2 regions of the Pantoea sp. SM3640 genome follow, and region 1 is predicted to be linked to the other one. Evidence: predicted binding sites of a transcription regulator. Region 1 holds the regulator's gene; the other holds the start of a gene.
What was found. Region 1 encodes PhoB, which activates phosphate uptake and scavenging genes when phosphate is short. Its sites were predicted from a motif close to CTGTCATAAAACTGNCNNAT; they were not measured.
Positions count from the first base shown of each region.

Region 2: ugpB (sn-glycerol-3-phosphate ABC transporter substrate-binding protein UgpB) is a predicted target of PhoB. The motif match lies at 4,453-4,472, and genes of this name have one in related genera.

Region 1 is NZ_CP064872.1:2,909,302-2,916,609, forward strand. It holds gene IV493_RS13640 (cobalamin-independent methionine synthase II family protein) at 192-1,298, opposite strand; gene IV493_RS13645 (PstS family phosphate ABC transporter substrate-binding protein) at 1,463-2,383, opposite strand; gene phoR (phosphate regulon sensor histidine kinase PhoR) at 2,403-3,716, opposite strand; gene phoB (phosphate response regulator transcription factor PhoB) at 3,731-4,420, opposite strand; gene sbcD (exonuclease subunit SbcD) at 4,618-5,817, shown strand; gene IV493_RS13665 (AAA family ATPase) at 5,814-7,308, shown strand, end outside.
Region 2 is NZ_CP064872.1:145,493-152,800, reverse strand. It holds gene ugpQ (glycerophosphodiester phosphodiesterase) at 1-210, opposite strand, end outside; gene IV493_RS00690 (sn-glycerol-3-phosphate import ATP-binding protein UgpC) at 207-1,280, opposite strand; gene ugpE (sn-glycerol-3-phosphate ABC transporter permease UgpE) at 1,282-2,127, opposite strand; gene ugpA (sn-glycerol-3-phosphate ABC transporter permease UgpA) at 2,124-3,011, opposite strand; gene ugpB (sn-glycerol-3-phosphate ABC transporter substrate-binding protein UgpB) at 3,065-4,381, opposite strand; gene livF (high-affinity branched-chain amino acid ABC transporter ATP-binding protein LivF) at 4,991-5,704, opposite strand; gene livG (high-affinity branched-chain amino acid ABC transporter ATP-binding protein LivG) at 5,706-6,473, opposite strand; gene IV493_RS00660 (high-affinity branched-chain amino acid ABC transporter permease LivM) at 6,470-7,308, opposite strand, start outside.

The sequences.
Region 1 (7,308 bases):
ATACGGGATCGGAAAACCAGAAGGTTATGCCGCCATTTTTTCAAAAGGCAGTGGATAGCGTTAATTTTTGCCGCAGGCACACAAGATGATGTGCTTAAATAACAGACAGAGCGTGAGAAAACCCCGCATAAACGGGCCAGAAGATACACAAAAGGCGCGTTTTACGCGCCTGTCTGCACAACGTTACAGCATTACCAGACCTGATTAGCAATATCGACCACTAAACGAATCTTCTGCCATTGCTCGGCTTCGCTCAGGCTGTTGCCCTCTTCGGTAGAGGCAAAGCCGCACTGCGGGCTGAGGCAGATCTGGTCCAGGCTGATATACTGCGTCGCCTCTTCCAGCCTGGCTTTCACCTGCGCCGGATCTTCCAGCTCACCCACTTTGGTGGTGATCAGCCCCAGAACGACCTGCTGATGGCCCGGCTTAACGTAACGCAGTGGCTCAAAGCCGCCGGAACGGGCGTTGTCATACTCCAGGAAGAATGCATCCACGTTGACGCTGCCGAACAGGATTTCTGCCACGGGCCCATAGCCGCCTTCAGAGATCCAGGTTGAGCGGAAATTCCCGCGGCAGACATGCAGACCCACGGTCAGATCGGCAGGTTTATCTTCCAGCGCTTTATTCAGCACCTGAGCATACGTCTGTGCCAGCTGGTCCGGATCGTCGCCACGAGCGCGGATATCTCGCTTCTGATCTTCAGAACAGAGGTACGCCCAGACGGTGTCATCCAGCTGAAGATAGCGGCAGCCCGCGTCGTAAAACGCCTTGATCGCCTGTTTGTACGTCTGCGCCAGATCGTCGAAGTATTCCGCCAGATCCGGATAGACTTCCGAATCAATCACTTTGCGGCCACCGCGGAAGTGCAGCACGCTGGGGCTGGGAATAGTCATCTTCGGCACCGCATCACCGGCAATACTCTGCAGGAAGCGGAAATGGTCGAGCATCGGGTGATCCGCCGGGAAACCGAGTTTGCTCACCACTTTCACGCCATGCGCTTTAGTCTGCACGCCATTAAACTGGATGCCCTGCTCCGCTTCATAGCTCTCAACGCCGTCAAGACCATAGAAGAAGTCGAAGTGCCACCAGCCGCGACGGAACTCGCCGTCTGTCACCACTTTCAGGCCATTTTCACGCTGTTTCGCGACCACATCGCGGATTGCCGCATCTTCAACCTGACGCAGGGCGGCGGCATCAATCTCTCCGGCTGAAAACTGTTCACGCGCCTGCTTAATTGCAGCGGGACGCAGGAAGCTGCCAACGGTGTCGGCGCGGAACGGGGCGGTTTCTCTTTGCATGATCACTCCTGTCCTTCCTGCAAATGATTACGGCAGGAAATAATTACATTCTGATATAAATAGCCATCTGGATGGCTATATGTCTGAATGCAGAGTGACACGAGTAACCTCAGTCTGCAACTGAAGAAAATTCAGCGATGATGAAAAAAATTCATGCTGGAAGATTATTGCAGCGCTGCGCGCGCCTGCGCCATCTGGCTGTCAGAGAGCGGCAGGTAGCCCGCTTCGCTGACGCGCCGCTGTCCCTGCACGGAAAGCACCTGCTGCAGAAACGCGGCTACCAGCGGCGGCAGCGGTTTGCCGGGCGCTTTGTTGACATAGAGATAGAGCGGACGCGCCCAGGGATAGCGGCCGCTGCGGATCGCATCGGCATCCGGAGCAATCGCCTGGCCCTGGTCATTCATCACCGCCAGCATTTTTACGCCGCTGAGGTGAAAGCCGAAACTGGCATAGCCGATGCTGCGCGAATTACCGGCCACCGCCTGCACCACCGCCGCCGAGCCGGGAAACTCCGCTACGTCACTGCGGAAATCGCCTTTACACAGCACCTGCTGTTTGAAGAACCCCCAGGTGCCGGAGGCGGAGTTGCGCCCATAACGCTGAATCGGCCGTTCGCGCCACTGGTCGCCGGTTAAACCAAGATCGCCCCAGCGCAGCGGCACACTGTGCGCGCCACACAGGCGGGTAATGGAGAAAATCGCGTCGAGCTGGCGCGGTTCAATCTGCTGCAGCGGATTGCGCTGATTGACCACCACCACCAGCGCATCCATTGCCACCGGCACCGCCAGCGGTGGATAGCCGTAGCGCGCCTCAAAGGCCTGACGTTCATCAGCCTGCATGGGGCGACTCATCGGCCCGAGCTGTGCGGCACCCGCCGCCAGCGCGGTCGGCGCGGTAGACGAACCGGAGGCCTGAACCTGCACATTGACGCCCGGTGCCTGGCGGCTGAAATCTTCGCCCCACAGGGTCATCAGATAGCCGAGCGTGTCGGATCCGACGCTGCTGAGATTGCCGGAGAGCGTGCCGGGCTGGGCCAGCGCCAGACCCGGCAGCAGAGAGACGATTAATAAAAGAAGGAGGCGCATCAGAGAGATCCGGCAGCGATTAATGAACGGCATTCTCCTGCATCACGCTGTTCACAATCAACCTCGCGGGCAGCGTAAAGGTAAAACAAGTCTCTTTATGTGGCACGCTGGTGATATCGAGCCGCGCGTTGTGGTGGCTCAGCGCATGTTTCACAATCGCCAGTCCCAGCCCGCTGCCGCCGGTGGCGCGCGAACGCGCCTTATCAACCCGGTAGAACCGCTCGGTCAGACGCGGAATATGTTCTGACGCAATACCCGGCCCGTTGTCGCACACCCGGAAGGTCGCGCCCTGCTTGCCACGCAGCCAGCTGATATCAATCCGCGTGCCCTCCGGCGTGTGATTCACCGCGTTGTACACCAGATTGGAAATAGCACTGCGCAGCTGTTCGTCGTTGCCGAACACTTTCAGATGGGGATCGGTATGGAAATGAATATCGTGACGACCGCCACTCAGCGTCGCCGCCTCATGCTGCAGCAGCTTCAGCATCACCGGCACATCGACCTTCTCTTTGAGATCGATCGCGGGCGCGGCTTCGATGCGCGACAGCGTCAGCAGCTGTTTCACCAGACTGTCCATGCGGCGCGTCTGCTCCGACATGGTGTGCAGCGCTTTGCTGCGCGACGGCTCGCTCATCACCGAGTCATTCATCATCTCCAGATAGCCCTGCAGCACGGTGAGCGGCGTGCGTAACTCATGGCTGACGTTGGCAAAGAAGTTGCGGCGCGCCCCTTCCAGCTGATGCATCTGCGTCACATCACGCGCCACCAGAAGCCACTGCCCTTCGCTATAGGGCATGACGCGGAATTCCATGTGAAGTTTGTTGTTCAGCACCAGCGTCAGCGGCTTGTCAAAATCGCGCTGGCGCAGATAGCGGGAGAACTCCGGGTAACGCAGCAGATTGAGGATATTCTGGCCATTATCTTCCGGCCAGCGCAGGCCCAGATGCTGCTGCGCCAGGCCGTTACACCAGAAAATAGTGCCCTCTTCCGTGGTCAGGATCACCGCATCCGGCAGCGATTCGGCCCCGCTGCGAAAACGCTTAATCAGATTACCGAGTTCACGCCGCCGCCGCCGGTTGCGCAGCTGCATCTGGTAAAGCCCATAAAACAGCGGTTCCCAGCTGGCACGCCCGGTCGGTGGCGTCATGGTGCGGTCGAGCCACAGCCAGTGCGACAGCCGCATCAGATTGTGGAAATGCCACAACAACACCATGACCACGCTCAGCAGCAGCCACCAGGGCAGGCCGCCAAACAGCAGACCCAGCAGCGCCGCAGGCAGACAGGCCAGCAGCAGTTCTGTCAGTAATCTCTTCCAGGAGAGGCGTTCCAGCACGGTAAAGGCTCCGTTTAGTAGCGGGCAGAGAAACGATACCCTGTTCCACGGACGGTTTGTACCATGCGATCGTGGCCGGAGACTTCCAGCGCTTTACGTAAACGGCGAATGTGAACATCGACAGTGCGATCCTCCACATACACATTGGTGCCCCAGACGTGGTTCAGCAGCTGTTCGCGGCTGTAGACACGCTCCGGGTGCGTCATAAAGAAGTGCAGCAACTTATATTCGGTGGGGCCCATCTCCAGCGGCGTGGTTTCGGACATCACGCGATGTGAGGAGGGATCCAGACTCAGCCCCTGCATCTCAATCACCTCTTCCACTGCCATCGGCGAAATGCGGCGCATTACCGCTTTGATCCGCGCCATCAGCTCTTTAGGTGAAAACGGCTTGGTAATGTAATCATCGGCGCCCACTTCCAGGCCACGTACCCGATCTTCCTCTTCGCCGCGCGCGGTCAGCATCATCACCGGGATATCGCGGGTCATCGCCTCGCGCTTCAGATGCTTGATAAACTGAATCCCGCTGCCACCGGGTAACATCCAGTCCAGCAAAATCAGATCGGGCCAGGGTTCAATCAGCTTGCCAACGGCGCTGTCATAATCTTCCGCCTCGATTGGCTGATAGTCGTTCTGCTCCAGAACAAAACACAACATTTCACGGATGGGGGCTTCATCCTCCACAACCAAAATGCGCTTAGCCATTATTACTCCTGCTGATTATGACGGCTGTCACTGAGATTCGCGGCGCCATTATGCGTCAGATTTGTGACACTTTTATGAAAAACATAACCTGCCTGTAACCTCACTGGTAATCATTTATGACAGCGCAGCGACATTTTTTTGCTTTGGCCGCAGAGCCAGTATAATCGCCCGGCGAATCACAACGGCAGGGACTCATCATGCGCATCATTCATACTGCGGACTGGCATCTGGGGCAGTTCTTCTACAACAAAAGTCGGGCGGCGGAACATCAGGCGTTTCTCGACTGGCTGTTGATCCAGATTGAACAGCATCAGGTGGATGCGCTGATTATTGCAGGCGACCTGTTTGATACCGGTACGCCGCCCAGCTACGCCCGCGAGATGTTTAACCGCTTCGTGGTGGCACTGCAGCCTGCGGGCTGTCAGCTGATTGTGCTGGCGGGTAACCACGATTCCGTGGCAACGCTGAATGAGTCACGCGAATTGCTGGCCTGCCTCAACACGCGGGTGATCGCCACCCCGCAGGCGCAGGATGATGTGCTGCTGCTCAACACCCGCCAGGGCGAGCCGGGCGCGCTGCTGTGCGCCATTCCCTATCTGCGCCCGCGCGATATCCTGCGCAGCCGGGCGGGTCAGTCGGGACGCGACAAGCAGACCTCGCTGCTGGAGGCGATTGCCCACCACTATCAGCAGCGTTTTGCCGCCGCCCAGGCGCTGGGCTATGCGCTGCCCGTCATTGCTACCGGGCATCTCACCACCGTTGGCGTCAGCCAGAGCGATTCAGTGCGTGACATCTATATCGGCACGCTGGATGCGTTTCCCGCCAGCGCGTTTCCCGCTGCTGATTATATTGCGCTCGGCCATATTCATCGCGCCCAGCGCGTGGCGGGCAGCGAGCATATCCGCTACAGCGGCTCGCCGATTCCGCTGAGCTTTGATGAGCTGGGGACTGAAAAAAGCGTCTTCCTGCTGGAGCTGGCGGCCAGCGGCCTGCAGTCAGTCACGCCGCTGATGGTGCCACAGGCGCAGCCGATGCAGGTGCTGAAAGGGTCGCTGGCGCAGATAGCGGAACAGCTAAATGCCTTCAGTTCGGCAGAGCAGGAAAAACCGACCTGGCTCGATATCGAAGTCACCACTCAGGAGTACCTCAGTGATCTGCAACGTCAGGTCGAAACCCTGACCGCTACGCTGCCGGTCGAAGTCTTGCTGCTGCGCCGCAGCCGTGAACAGCGGCAGCAGAGCCTGGCGCGGCTCGACAACGAAACGCTGAGTGAGCTGAAGGTGGAAGAGGTCTTTGCCCGCCGCCTGGCGCTGGATGAGGAGCTGCAACCGGCGCAAATCGACGAGATGACCACGCTGTTTCACCAGACGCTGGCCGCCATGGAAGAGACCCAATGAAGATCCTTACGCTACGGTTTAAAAACCTCAATGCCCTGCGCGGTGAATGGTTCATCGACTTCCGCGCCGAACCCTTTGCCAGCAACGGCCTGTTTGCGATAACCGGGGCCACCGGAGCCGGTAAAACCACCTTGCTGGACGCCATCTGCCTGGCGCTCTATCACCAGACGCCGCGCCTGGGCGCGATTTCCCAGAGCCAGAATGCGCTGATGACCCGCGACTGCGCAGAATGTCTGGCTGAGGTCGAGTTTGAGATCAAAGGTGAAGCCTGGCGCGCTTTCTGGAGCCAGAACCGCGCGCGCGGCACCGCTGACGGCAAGCTACAGGCGCCGCGCGTTGAGCTGGCGCGCTGTGACGACAACACCATTGTTGCCGATAAGGTCGGTGACAAGCTGAAGCTGATCGAAACCCTGTCAGGTCTTGATTTCGAACGCTTCACCCGCTCAATGATGCTGTCACAGGGACAATTCGCCGCCTTTCTCAACGCGAAAGCCAGTGAACGCGCCGAACTGCTGGAGGAGCTGACCGGCACCGAAATTTACGGCCTGATTTCCGCAGCCATCTACGAGCGTCATAAAGAGGCGAAAACCCAGCTGGATTTGCTGCGCAGCCAGGCGGGAGCGATGGCGCTGCTGGATAGCGATGCCCGCGACGCGCTGCAACAGCAGTTTAGCGATCTGACCAGGGCTGAACAGCAGCTCAGCGCGGATTATCAGCAGGCGCAGCAACAGCAGCAGTGGCAGCAACAGGCACAGCAGTTACAGCAGGAGAGTGCGCAGGCTGAAGCGGCGCTACAGCAGGCACAGGCCGCGTCACAGGCGGCTGAAACCGACCGCCAGCGGCTGGCTCGCAGCGAACCGGCTGAAAAACTGAGGATTAAACTGCAGCAGCGTGACACATTGCGCAGTGAACAGCAGCAGGCTGAGAGCCGCTATCAGCAGCTTACCGCGGCGCAGCAGCAGGCGCAGAACCAGCAGCAGCAGCATCAGCAGAATTATGCGGCCGCTCAGACCGCCCGCCAGCTGGCGCAGCAGGAACAGCAGCAGCAGGAGAACCTGCTGACGGAACAGGTGCTGCCGCTGGATCAGCACATCACGACGCTGCAGCAACAGCTTGCAGAGCAGCAGCAGGAAAATGCCCGGCAGCAGCAGCATGCCGACCAGACCCAGGCCAGCCTGACGCAGCAGAAGCAGCAGGTCGCGGCCTGGCAGCAGGCGATTGCCGAACAGCATCAGTTACGCGAGCAGCTGGCCGATCTGGCGCACTGGGGCGCTTCGCTGCCGGTATGGCAGGAGAACTTTGCCCTGCTGGCACAGCGCGAGGCGACACTGGCGGGACTGACGCAACAGCGCGAACAGCAGCAGCAACAGATCGATGCGCAACAGGCGAAACAGCAACAAGAGGCACAACAGGCACTGCCGCGCCAGTTGTCAGATCAACAGGCCCGCCAGGCGCTGTCGCAGGCGGAGCAGGTACTCACTTCGCTTCAGG
Region 2 (7,308 bases), 1.2 Mb from region 1:
TGCCACGCCCCAGCCATTGCTGGTGCGATCCAGCGTGTCGTCATGCAGCAGGAAGATCTGCGCATCCATTGATAATTTGGCATCAAACTCAATCATTTGATGACCATACTTTGCGCCGACATCAATTGCCGCCAGGGTGTTTTCCGGTGCCAGTTTACCGCCACCGCGATGGGCAACGATGCGGGGATAGGGCCAGTGTTGTGTGCTCATTCCAGACGCTTTCCATGGGTTGAATCGAAGAAGTGTAACGCATCTGACGGCAGATGCAGCCACAGCGTACTGCCTGGCTGCGGCCGTTCGCTGTGGGCTAAGCGTACCACCAGTGGCGTGTCCCCGATGCGACCATGTGCCAGATTATCGGCGCCCAGCATCTCCAGCGTATCGACGCGTAGCGGTACGCCGCCCTGCTCACGGCTGCTTTGCCGGATATGCTCTGGCCGGATACCCAGCACCACCGGCTGGTTAGCCCATTTCGGTTTACTGTCACTGAGCGGCAGTGCATGCGAGGCATCGAGATTAAAGCGCGAACCATCGCTGCTGATCTGCCCTTTCAGCAGATTCATCGCGGGCGCGCCGATAAACGAGGCGACAAACTGGCTGGCGGGACGTTCATACACGTCGACCGGCGTGCCGATCTGCTCGACGACACCTTTATTCATCACCATCACCCGCTGCGCCAGCGTCATCGCCTCAACCTGATCGTGCGTCACATAGAGGCTGGTGGTCTGTAAGCGGCGATGCAGCTGCTGCAGCTCCAGCCGCATCTGCACTCGCAGGCGGGCGTCGAGATTCGACAGCGGCTCATCGAACAGAAACACCGCCGGTTCACGCACGATGGCGCGCCCCATCGCCACGCGCTGGCGCTGTCCGCCCGAAAGCTCGCGAGGCCGGCGCATCAGCAGGTGATCCAGCTCCAGGCTGCGCGCCGCGTCGAGCACCCGCTGGCGGATTTGCTCTTTGCCCATCCCACGGATTTTCAGGCCATAGGCCATGTTCTCCTCCACCGACATATGGGGATAGAGCGCGTAGTTCTGAAACACCATCGCAATGCCGCGATCTTTCGGCTCTTCCTGGGTGACGCGCCGATTGTCGATATAGATATCGCCGGAGGTAACGCGCTCCAGTCCGGCCACCATGCGCAGCAGGGTCGATTTACCGCAGCCAGATGGCCCGACCATCACCATAAACTCGCCGTCATTGATGGTGACGTTCAGCGGCTGAATGATCTGATTTTTGCCATCGTAGGATTTGGTTACTGCCTGAAGGGTTACGCCTGCCATCTTATTTCTCACTCTCAACCAGACCGCGCACAAAGGCACGCTGCATGACTAACACCACCGCCAGCGGTGGGATCAGGGTTAATAACATTGCCGCCATCACTTCGTTCCACTGGGTTGGCGATCCGCTGGAGGAGATCATGCTTTTGATCCCCGCCACCGCGGTGCCGAGGCTGGCGTCATTGATGATCAGCAGCGGCCAGAGATACTGGTTCCAGCCGTAGATAAAGGTGATCACGAACAGCGCCGCCAGATTGGTTTTCGACAGCGGCAGAACAATGTCGATGAAGAAGCGCATCGCACTGGCACCGTCGATGCGCGCCGCTTCCACCAGTTCATCCGGCAGTGACATAAAGAACTGACGAAACAGAAAAGTGGCGGTCGCTGAGGCCATCAGCGGCAGGGTTAAGCCGCTGTAGCTGTCGAGCAGATTAAGGTCGGCAATCACCTGCACCGTGGGGAAGATACGCACCTCAACCGGCAGCATCAGCGTGATGAAGATCAGCCAGAAAAAGAGCGTGCGTAGCGGAAAGCGAAACCAGACCAGGGCAAACGCCGACAGCATCGACACCGTGATTTTGCCGAAGGTAATGCCCAGCGCCATGATCATGCTGTTGAGCAACATCAGGCCAAACGCCGGTCCGCTGCCGTTAACGCCGTGCGTCCAGATGCGCGAGATGTTCTCCCACAGATGCGTGCCCGGTACCAGCGTCATTGGCACCTGATAGACCGCCTCGTTATCCAGCGTCGCCGCCACAAAGGCAACATAGAGCGGAAACAGGATGGTAAGCACGCCCAGCACCAGTACGATGTGGCTGAAGAGATCCAGTCCGCGTCGATTCTCAATCATTGGTATTGCACCTTACGTTCAACAAAGCGGAACTGGAGCACCGTCAGCCCGATGACCAGCAGCATCAGCACCACCGACTGCGCCGCGGATGAGGAGAGATCCAGACCGGTAAATCCTTCGCGATAGATTTTATAGATCAGCGTGGTGGTGGCCTGCACCGGCCCGCCACCGGTTGCGGCATCGATCACCGGGAAGGTATCGAAGAAGGCGTAGATCAGGTTCACCACCAGCAGAAAGAAGCTGACCGGCGTAATCAGCGGCAGAGAAAGGTTGAAGAAGCGACGCACCGGCCCGGCACCGTCGATGGCGGCGGCTTCCACCAGCGATTTGGGGATTGATTGCAGTGCGGCGAAGAAGAACAGGAAGTTGTAGCTCATCTGCTGCCAGATCGACGCCAGCACAATCAGGAACATCGCCTGACCGCTGTTCTGCGCATAGTTCCAGTTGTAGCCGATGTGGTTCAGCAGATAGCTGAACAGGCCCAGACCGGGGTTAAACAGAAACATCCAGAGCACCGCGGCCACCACCGGGGCAACGGCGTAGGGCAGCAGCAGTAGGGTCTGATAGAGGCGGCGCAGTCGCACCACATAATCCACCAGCGCCGCCAGCAGCAGCGAAAACACCATGCCGAAGACCGTGACCATGCTGCTGAATTTGATTGTGGTCCAGAACGAATCCAGATAGTAGGGATCGGCAAACAGGCGTCTGAAGTTCTCCAGCCCAACAAAGCTGCTGGAGATGCCAAAGGGATCGAGACTTTGCAGCGAGTACCACAGCGCTTCACCGGCAGGCCAGAGAAAGAAGATGGCGGTAATCAGCAGTTGCGGCAGCACCAGAAGATAAGGCAACAGGCTGGTGCGAAAGACCGGACGGGATGAAGACATGGCGTACCTGACGTCAGAAAAGAGGGGCCAGCCTGGGCTGGCCAGGGGAGAGATTACTTCATTTGCTGCTGGAAGCGGCGCAGCAGCTCGTTGCCGCGTTTCACTGCGTTATCCAGCGCGCTTTGCGGTGACTGTTTACCGGTCCAGACGCTTTCCAGCTCCTCGTCGATCACGGTACGAATCTGCGGCATGTTGCCCAGACGCATCCCTTTGGTGAACGGCAGTGGCGGCTTGTTCATCATCTGGCGGGTCGCGATATCTGCTCCCGGATTTTTGTCGTAGAAGCCCTGCTGTTTCGTCAGCTCGTAGGCGGCGGTGGTGATCGGCAGATAGCCGGTTTTCTGATGCCATTCCGCGGCGATTTCCGGTTTAGACAGGAACTGCATAAACTCGGCCACGCCTTTATAGGTTGCCGCATCTTTGCCTTTCATCACCCACAGGCTCGCACCACCAATCAGGGCGTTCTGCGGCGCATTCGGTACGGTGTCGTCATACGGCATCATGCCGACGCCGAAGTTGAATTTAGCGTAATGACGGATATCGGCCAGCGAACCGGATGAAGCGGTGGTGATACCGCAGTCGCCGTTGTAGAACTTGGCGGTGGACTCATCTTTGCGGCCAAAGTAGGTGAAGTCACCTTTCTTATTCATCGCTTCCAGCAGGTCGATATGACGAACCTGCACCGGCTTGTTGAACTCCAGCACCGCGTCGAGGCCGTCAAATCCGTTGTTCTCCGTCGCCACCGGCAGAGCATGCCAGGCACTGAAGTTTTCGATCTGGATCCAGCCCTGCCAGCCGCTGGCGTAACCACAGCTCATGCCCGCTTTGCGCAGTGCCGCGGCATCGGTCGCCAGCTCCTGCCAGGTTTTCGGTGGCTGATCCGGGTTCAGACCCGCTTTTTTGAAGGCGTCCTTGTTGTAGTAGAGCACCGGCGTCGAGCTGTTAAACGGCTGAGAGATCAGCTGACCTTTGCTGTCGCTGTAGTAGCCCGCCACCGTGGGTACGAACTGTTTTTCATCAAAGGGGATGCCGGCATCTTTGAAAACCTGATGCACTGGCACAATCGCCTTAGAGGCCATCATGGTCGCCGTACCGACTTCATAGACCTGCAGCACCGCAGGCGCTTTACCGCTGCGCACGGCCGCAATCCCTGCCGCCAGACTCTGCTCGTAGTTACCTTTGTAGGTCGGAACAATTTTGTAATCGGGATGCGTCTCGTTAAAACGCTGTGCCAGCGAATCCACTTCTTTGCCTAACTCGCCTTCCATAGAGTGCCAGAAGGGGATCTCAGTGGCGGCCATGGCATGGCTGCTGAGCGTCAGACCGAGCAGCACGCTCATCAGGCTACGACGAAAGGTAACGACGGACATAGAATTTTCCTGTGCAGGTAAATACGCGTGAAATCACGGATTTCTGGTTCGCGAAGTAACATGACACGAGGAAATGACGGATTAATAACAGGCAGATGACAGCGGGGTGACAGGCGAAAGAGAGGAAGGGCGGAGCAGCACTACTTTGTGGACAAAATCTAGCCAGGTTGCTGTAAGACTGAGCATGCACAGGAAACACGGTCAGATCGGAAAGACGCAAAATCCGTCATCCATGACATGCTCGGCCCGCGCCGTCCATGGCGCGGGACGCTTTCCTCTTCTGACCGTGTTCCCTGCGCGTTGAGTTTATTTGTTGCGGCCAGATTCACCCTGATTTGGTTTTGTCAGCAGTCTGAGCGGCTACACATCATTACTACGTCGAATTTATTACCATAAGCTGCAACGGCCTCGGGCAATAGCAGCGCTTGTCCGTGCTTTTGCGCAAATGTAAAGGCCATCGACACTACCACTCAAACCAACACTAAAGGCCGTCGGCGTCGCAGGCAGTTCGGCACCGGCCAGCGCACAGCATCCGGAGCGTACTGGAGTACGTGAGGAATGCGAGCACTGCCCGGTGTCGAAATGGCAAGTAAGCCAGGCCTCTAAACGTTAAGCGCCGAGGTACGCGCTGCGGACGGCTTCGTTGGAGAGAAGAGCTGCACCGCTATCTTCGAGCACGACATGCCCGTTCTCCAGCACATAGCCCCGATCCGCCAGCTTCAGCGCCTGATTCGCATTCTGCTCCACCAAGAAAATCGTCATCCCTTCACTGCGCAACTGCTCAATGGTGTCGAAGATCTGCTGAATAATGATCGGTGCCAGTCCCAGCGACGGCTCATCCAGCAGCAGCAGGCGCGGCTGGCTCATCAGCGCACGGCCAATCGCCAGCATCTGCTGTTCGCCGCCTGACATCGTTCCGGCGCGCTGGATTTTACGCTCCTCCAGCCGCGGGAAGAGTTCATACACGCGCTTAATCCGCGTCAGATACTCCGGGCGGCTGGCAAAAAAGCCGCCCATCGCCAGGTTCTCTTCCACCGTCATGCGCGAAAACACCCGCCGTCCCTCTGGCACGATGGCGATTGCTTCACGCATAATGCGCGCCGTTTGCCAGTCGGTAATCGCTTTGCCATCAAAGGTGATAGTGCCCTGGGTCGCGCGCGGTTCGCCGCACAGCGTGCCCAGCAGCGTGGTTTTTCCGGCTCCGTTAGCGCCAATCAGGGTGACAATTTCGCCCTGATTGATATAGAGGCTGACGTTGTGCAGCGCCTGAATTTTGCCGTAGTGAGCGCTGACGTTCTCAATGGTTAACATCGCATTTGCCATCTCAGGCCTCTCCTAAATAGGCACGAATGACATCCGGATTATTACGAATCTCCTCCGGCGTTCCATTAGCCAGCGGCGTTCCCTGATTAACCACGTAAATACGGTCAGAAATACCCATCACCAGCTTCATATCATGTTCAATCAGCAGCACCGACACCTTGTGTTCGCCACGCAGTTCCGCAATCAGCGCGTCCAGCTCATGGGTCTCTTTCGGGTTAAGACCCGCTGCCGGTTCATCCAGCATCAGGATCTCCGGGCGCGTCACCATGCAGCGCGCAATCTCCAGCCGACGCTGCTGACCATAGGCCAGATTACCCGCCTGACGGTTTGCCAGATCCAGCAGACCCACCCGCTCCAGCCAGGTCGCCGCACGATCCAGCGCCTCGCTCTCACTGCGGCGAAACGCCGGGGTTTTCAGCAGGCCGGAAAATACGCCGCTTTTCAAATGCTGATGCTGCGCGACCAGCAGGTTCTCAATCACCGTCATCTCACGGAACAGGCGCACATGCTGGAAAGTGCGCACGATGCCCATCCGCGCAATCTTCTGGCCCGGCAGCCCTTCCAGATGCTGCTCACGCAATTTGATCGTGCCGCCGGTGGGCTTGTAAAAGCCGGTCAGGCAGTTGAACACGGTGGTTTTACCGGCACCGTTGGGGCCAATCAGTGAAACGATCTCCTGCGGACGCAGCTCCAGTGCCACATTGTTCACGGCTAACAGACCGCCGAAGCGCATCATCAGGCCTTCAACGGCTAATAAAGGCTGAATCATGCCTGTTCTCCTTTTTTAGCGGCTCTGAGCTTCAGATGCGGACGCTTCATCGGTAATAATCCCTGCGGACGCCAGATCATCATCAACACCATCAGGCCACCCAGCACCAGCATGCTGTACTCATTAAGATCGCGCATCAGCTCGCGTGATACCACCAGCAGAATGGCGGCCAGAATCACCGCAAACTGCGAGCCCATCCCACCCAGTACCACAATCGCCAGCACAAAGGCGGACTCGACAAAGGTAAAGGACTCCGGACTGACAAAGCCCTGACGCGCCGCGAACAGACTACCGGCAAAGCCCGCAAATGCGGCACTGATGGTAAAGGCGGTCAGCTTGATGCGGGTCGGACTCAGGCCCAGCGAACGGCAGGCAATCTCATCCTCGCGCAGCGCTTCCCAGGCGCGGCCCAGCGGCATCCGCAGCAACCGGTTGATCACGAACAGCGTCAGTACCACCAGCAGCAGCGCCACCAGGTAGAGAAAGATGATGCGGTCGCTGGGATCGTATTTCAGCCCAAAGAAGTTGTGGAAAGTATCCCAGCCGCCTTCACGCGGCGTACGGCCAAACTCCAGACCAAACAGCGTCGGTTTCGGGATCTGGCTGATGCCATTTGGCCCGCCGGTCAGGGCGGTATTGTTCAGCAGCAGAATACGTACGATCTCACCGAAGCCCAGCGTCACAATCGCCAGATAGTCGCCGCGCAGTCGCAGTACCGGGAAGCCCAGCAGCAGGCCAAACAGCGCCGCAACCATGCCAGAGAGCGGCAGGCACTGCCAGAAGCCAAGACCGTAATAGTGGTTCAGCAGCGCAAAAGTATAAGCGCCGATGGCGT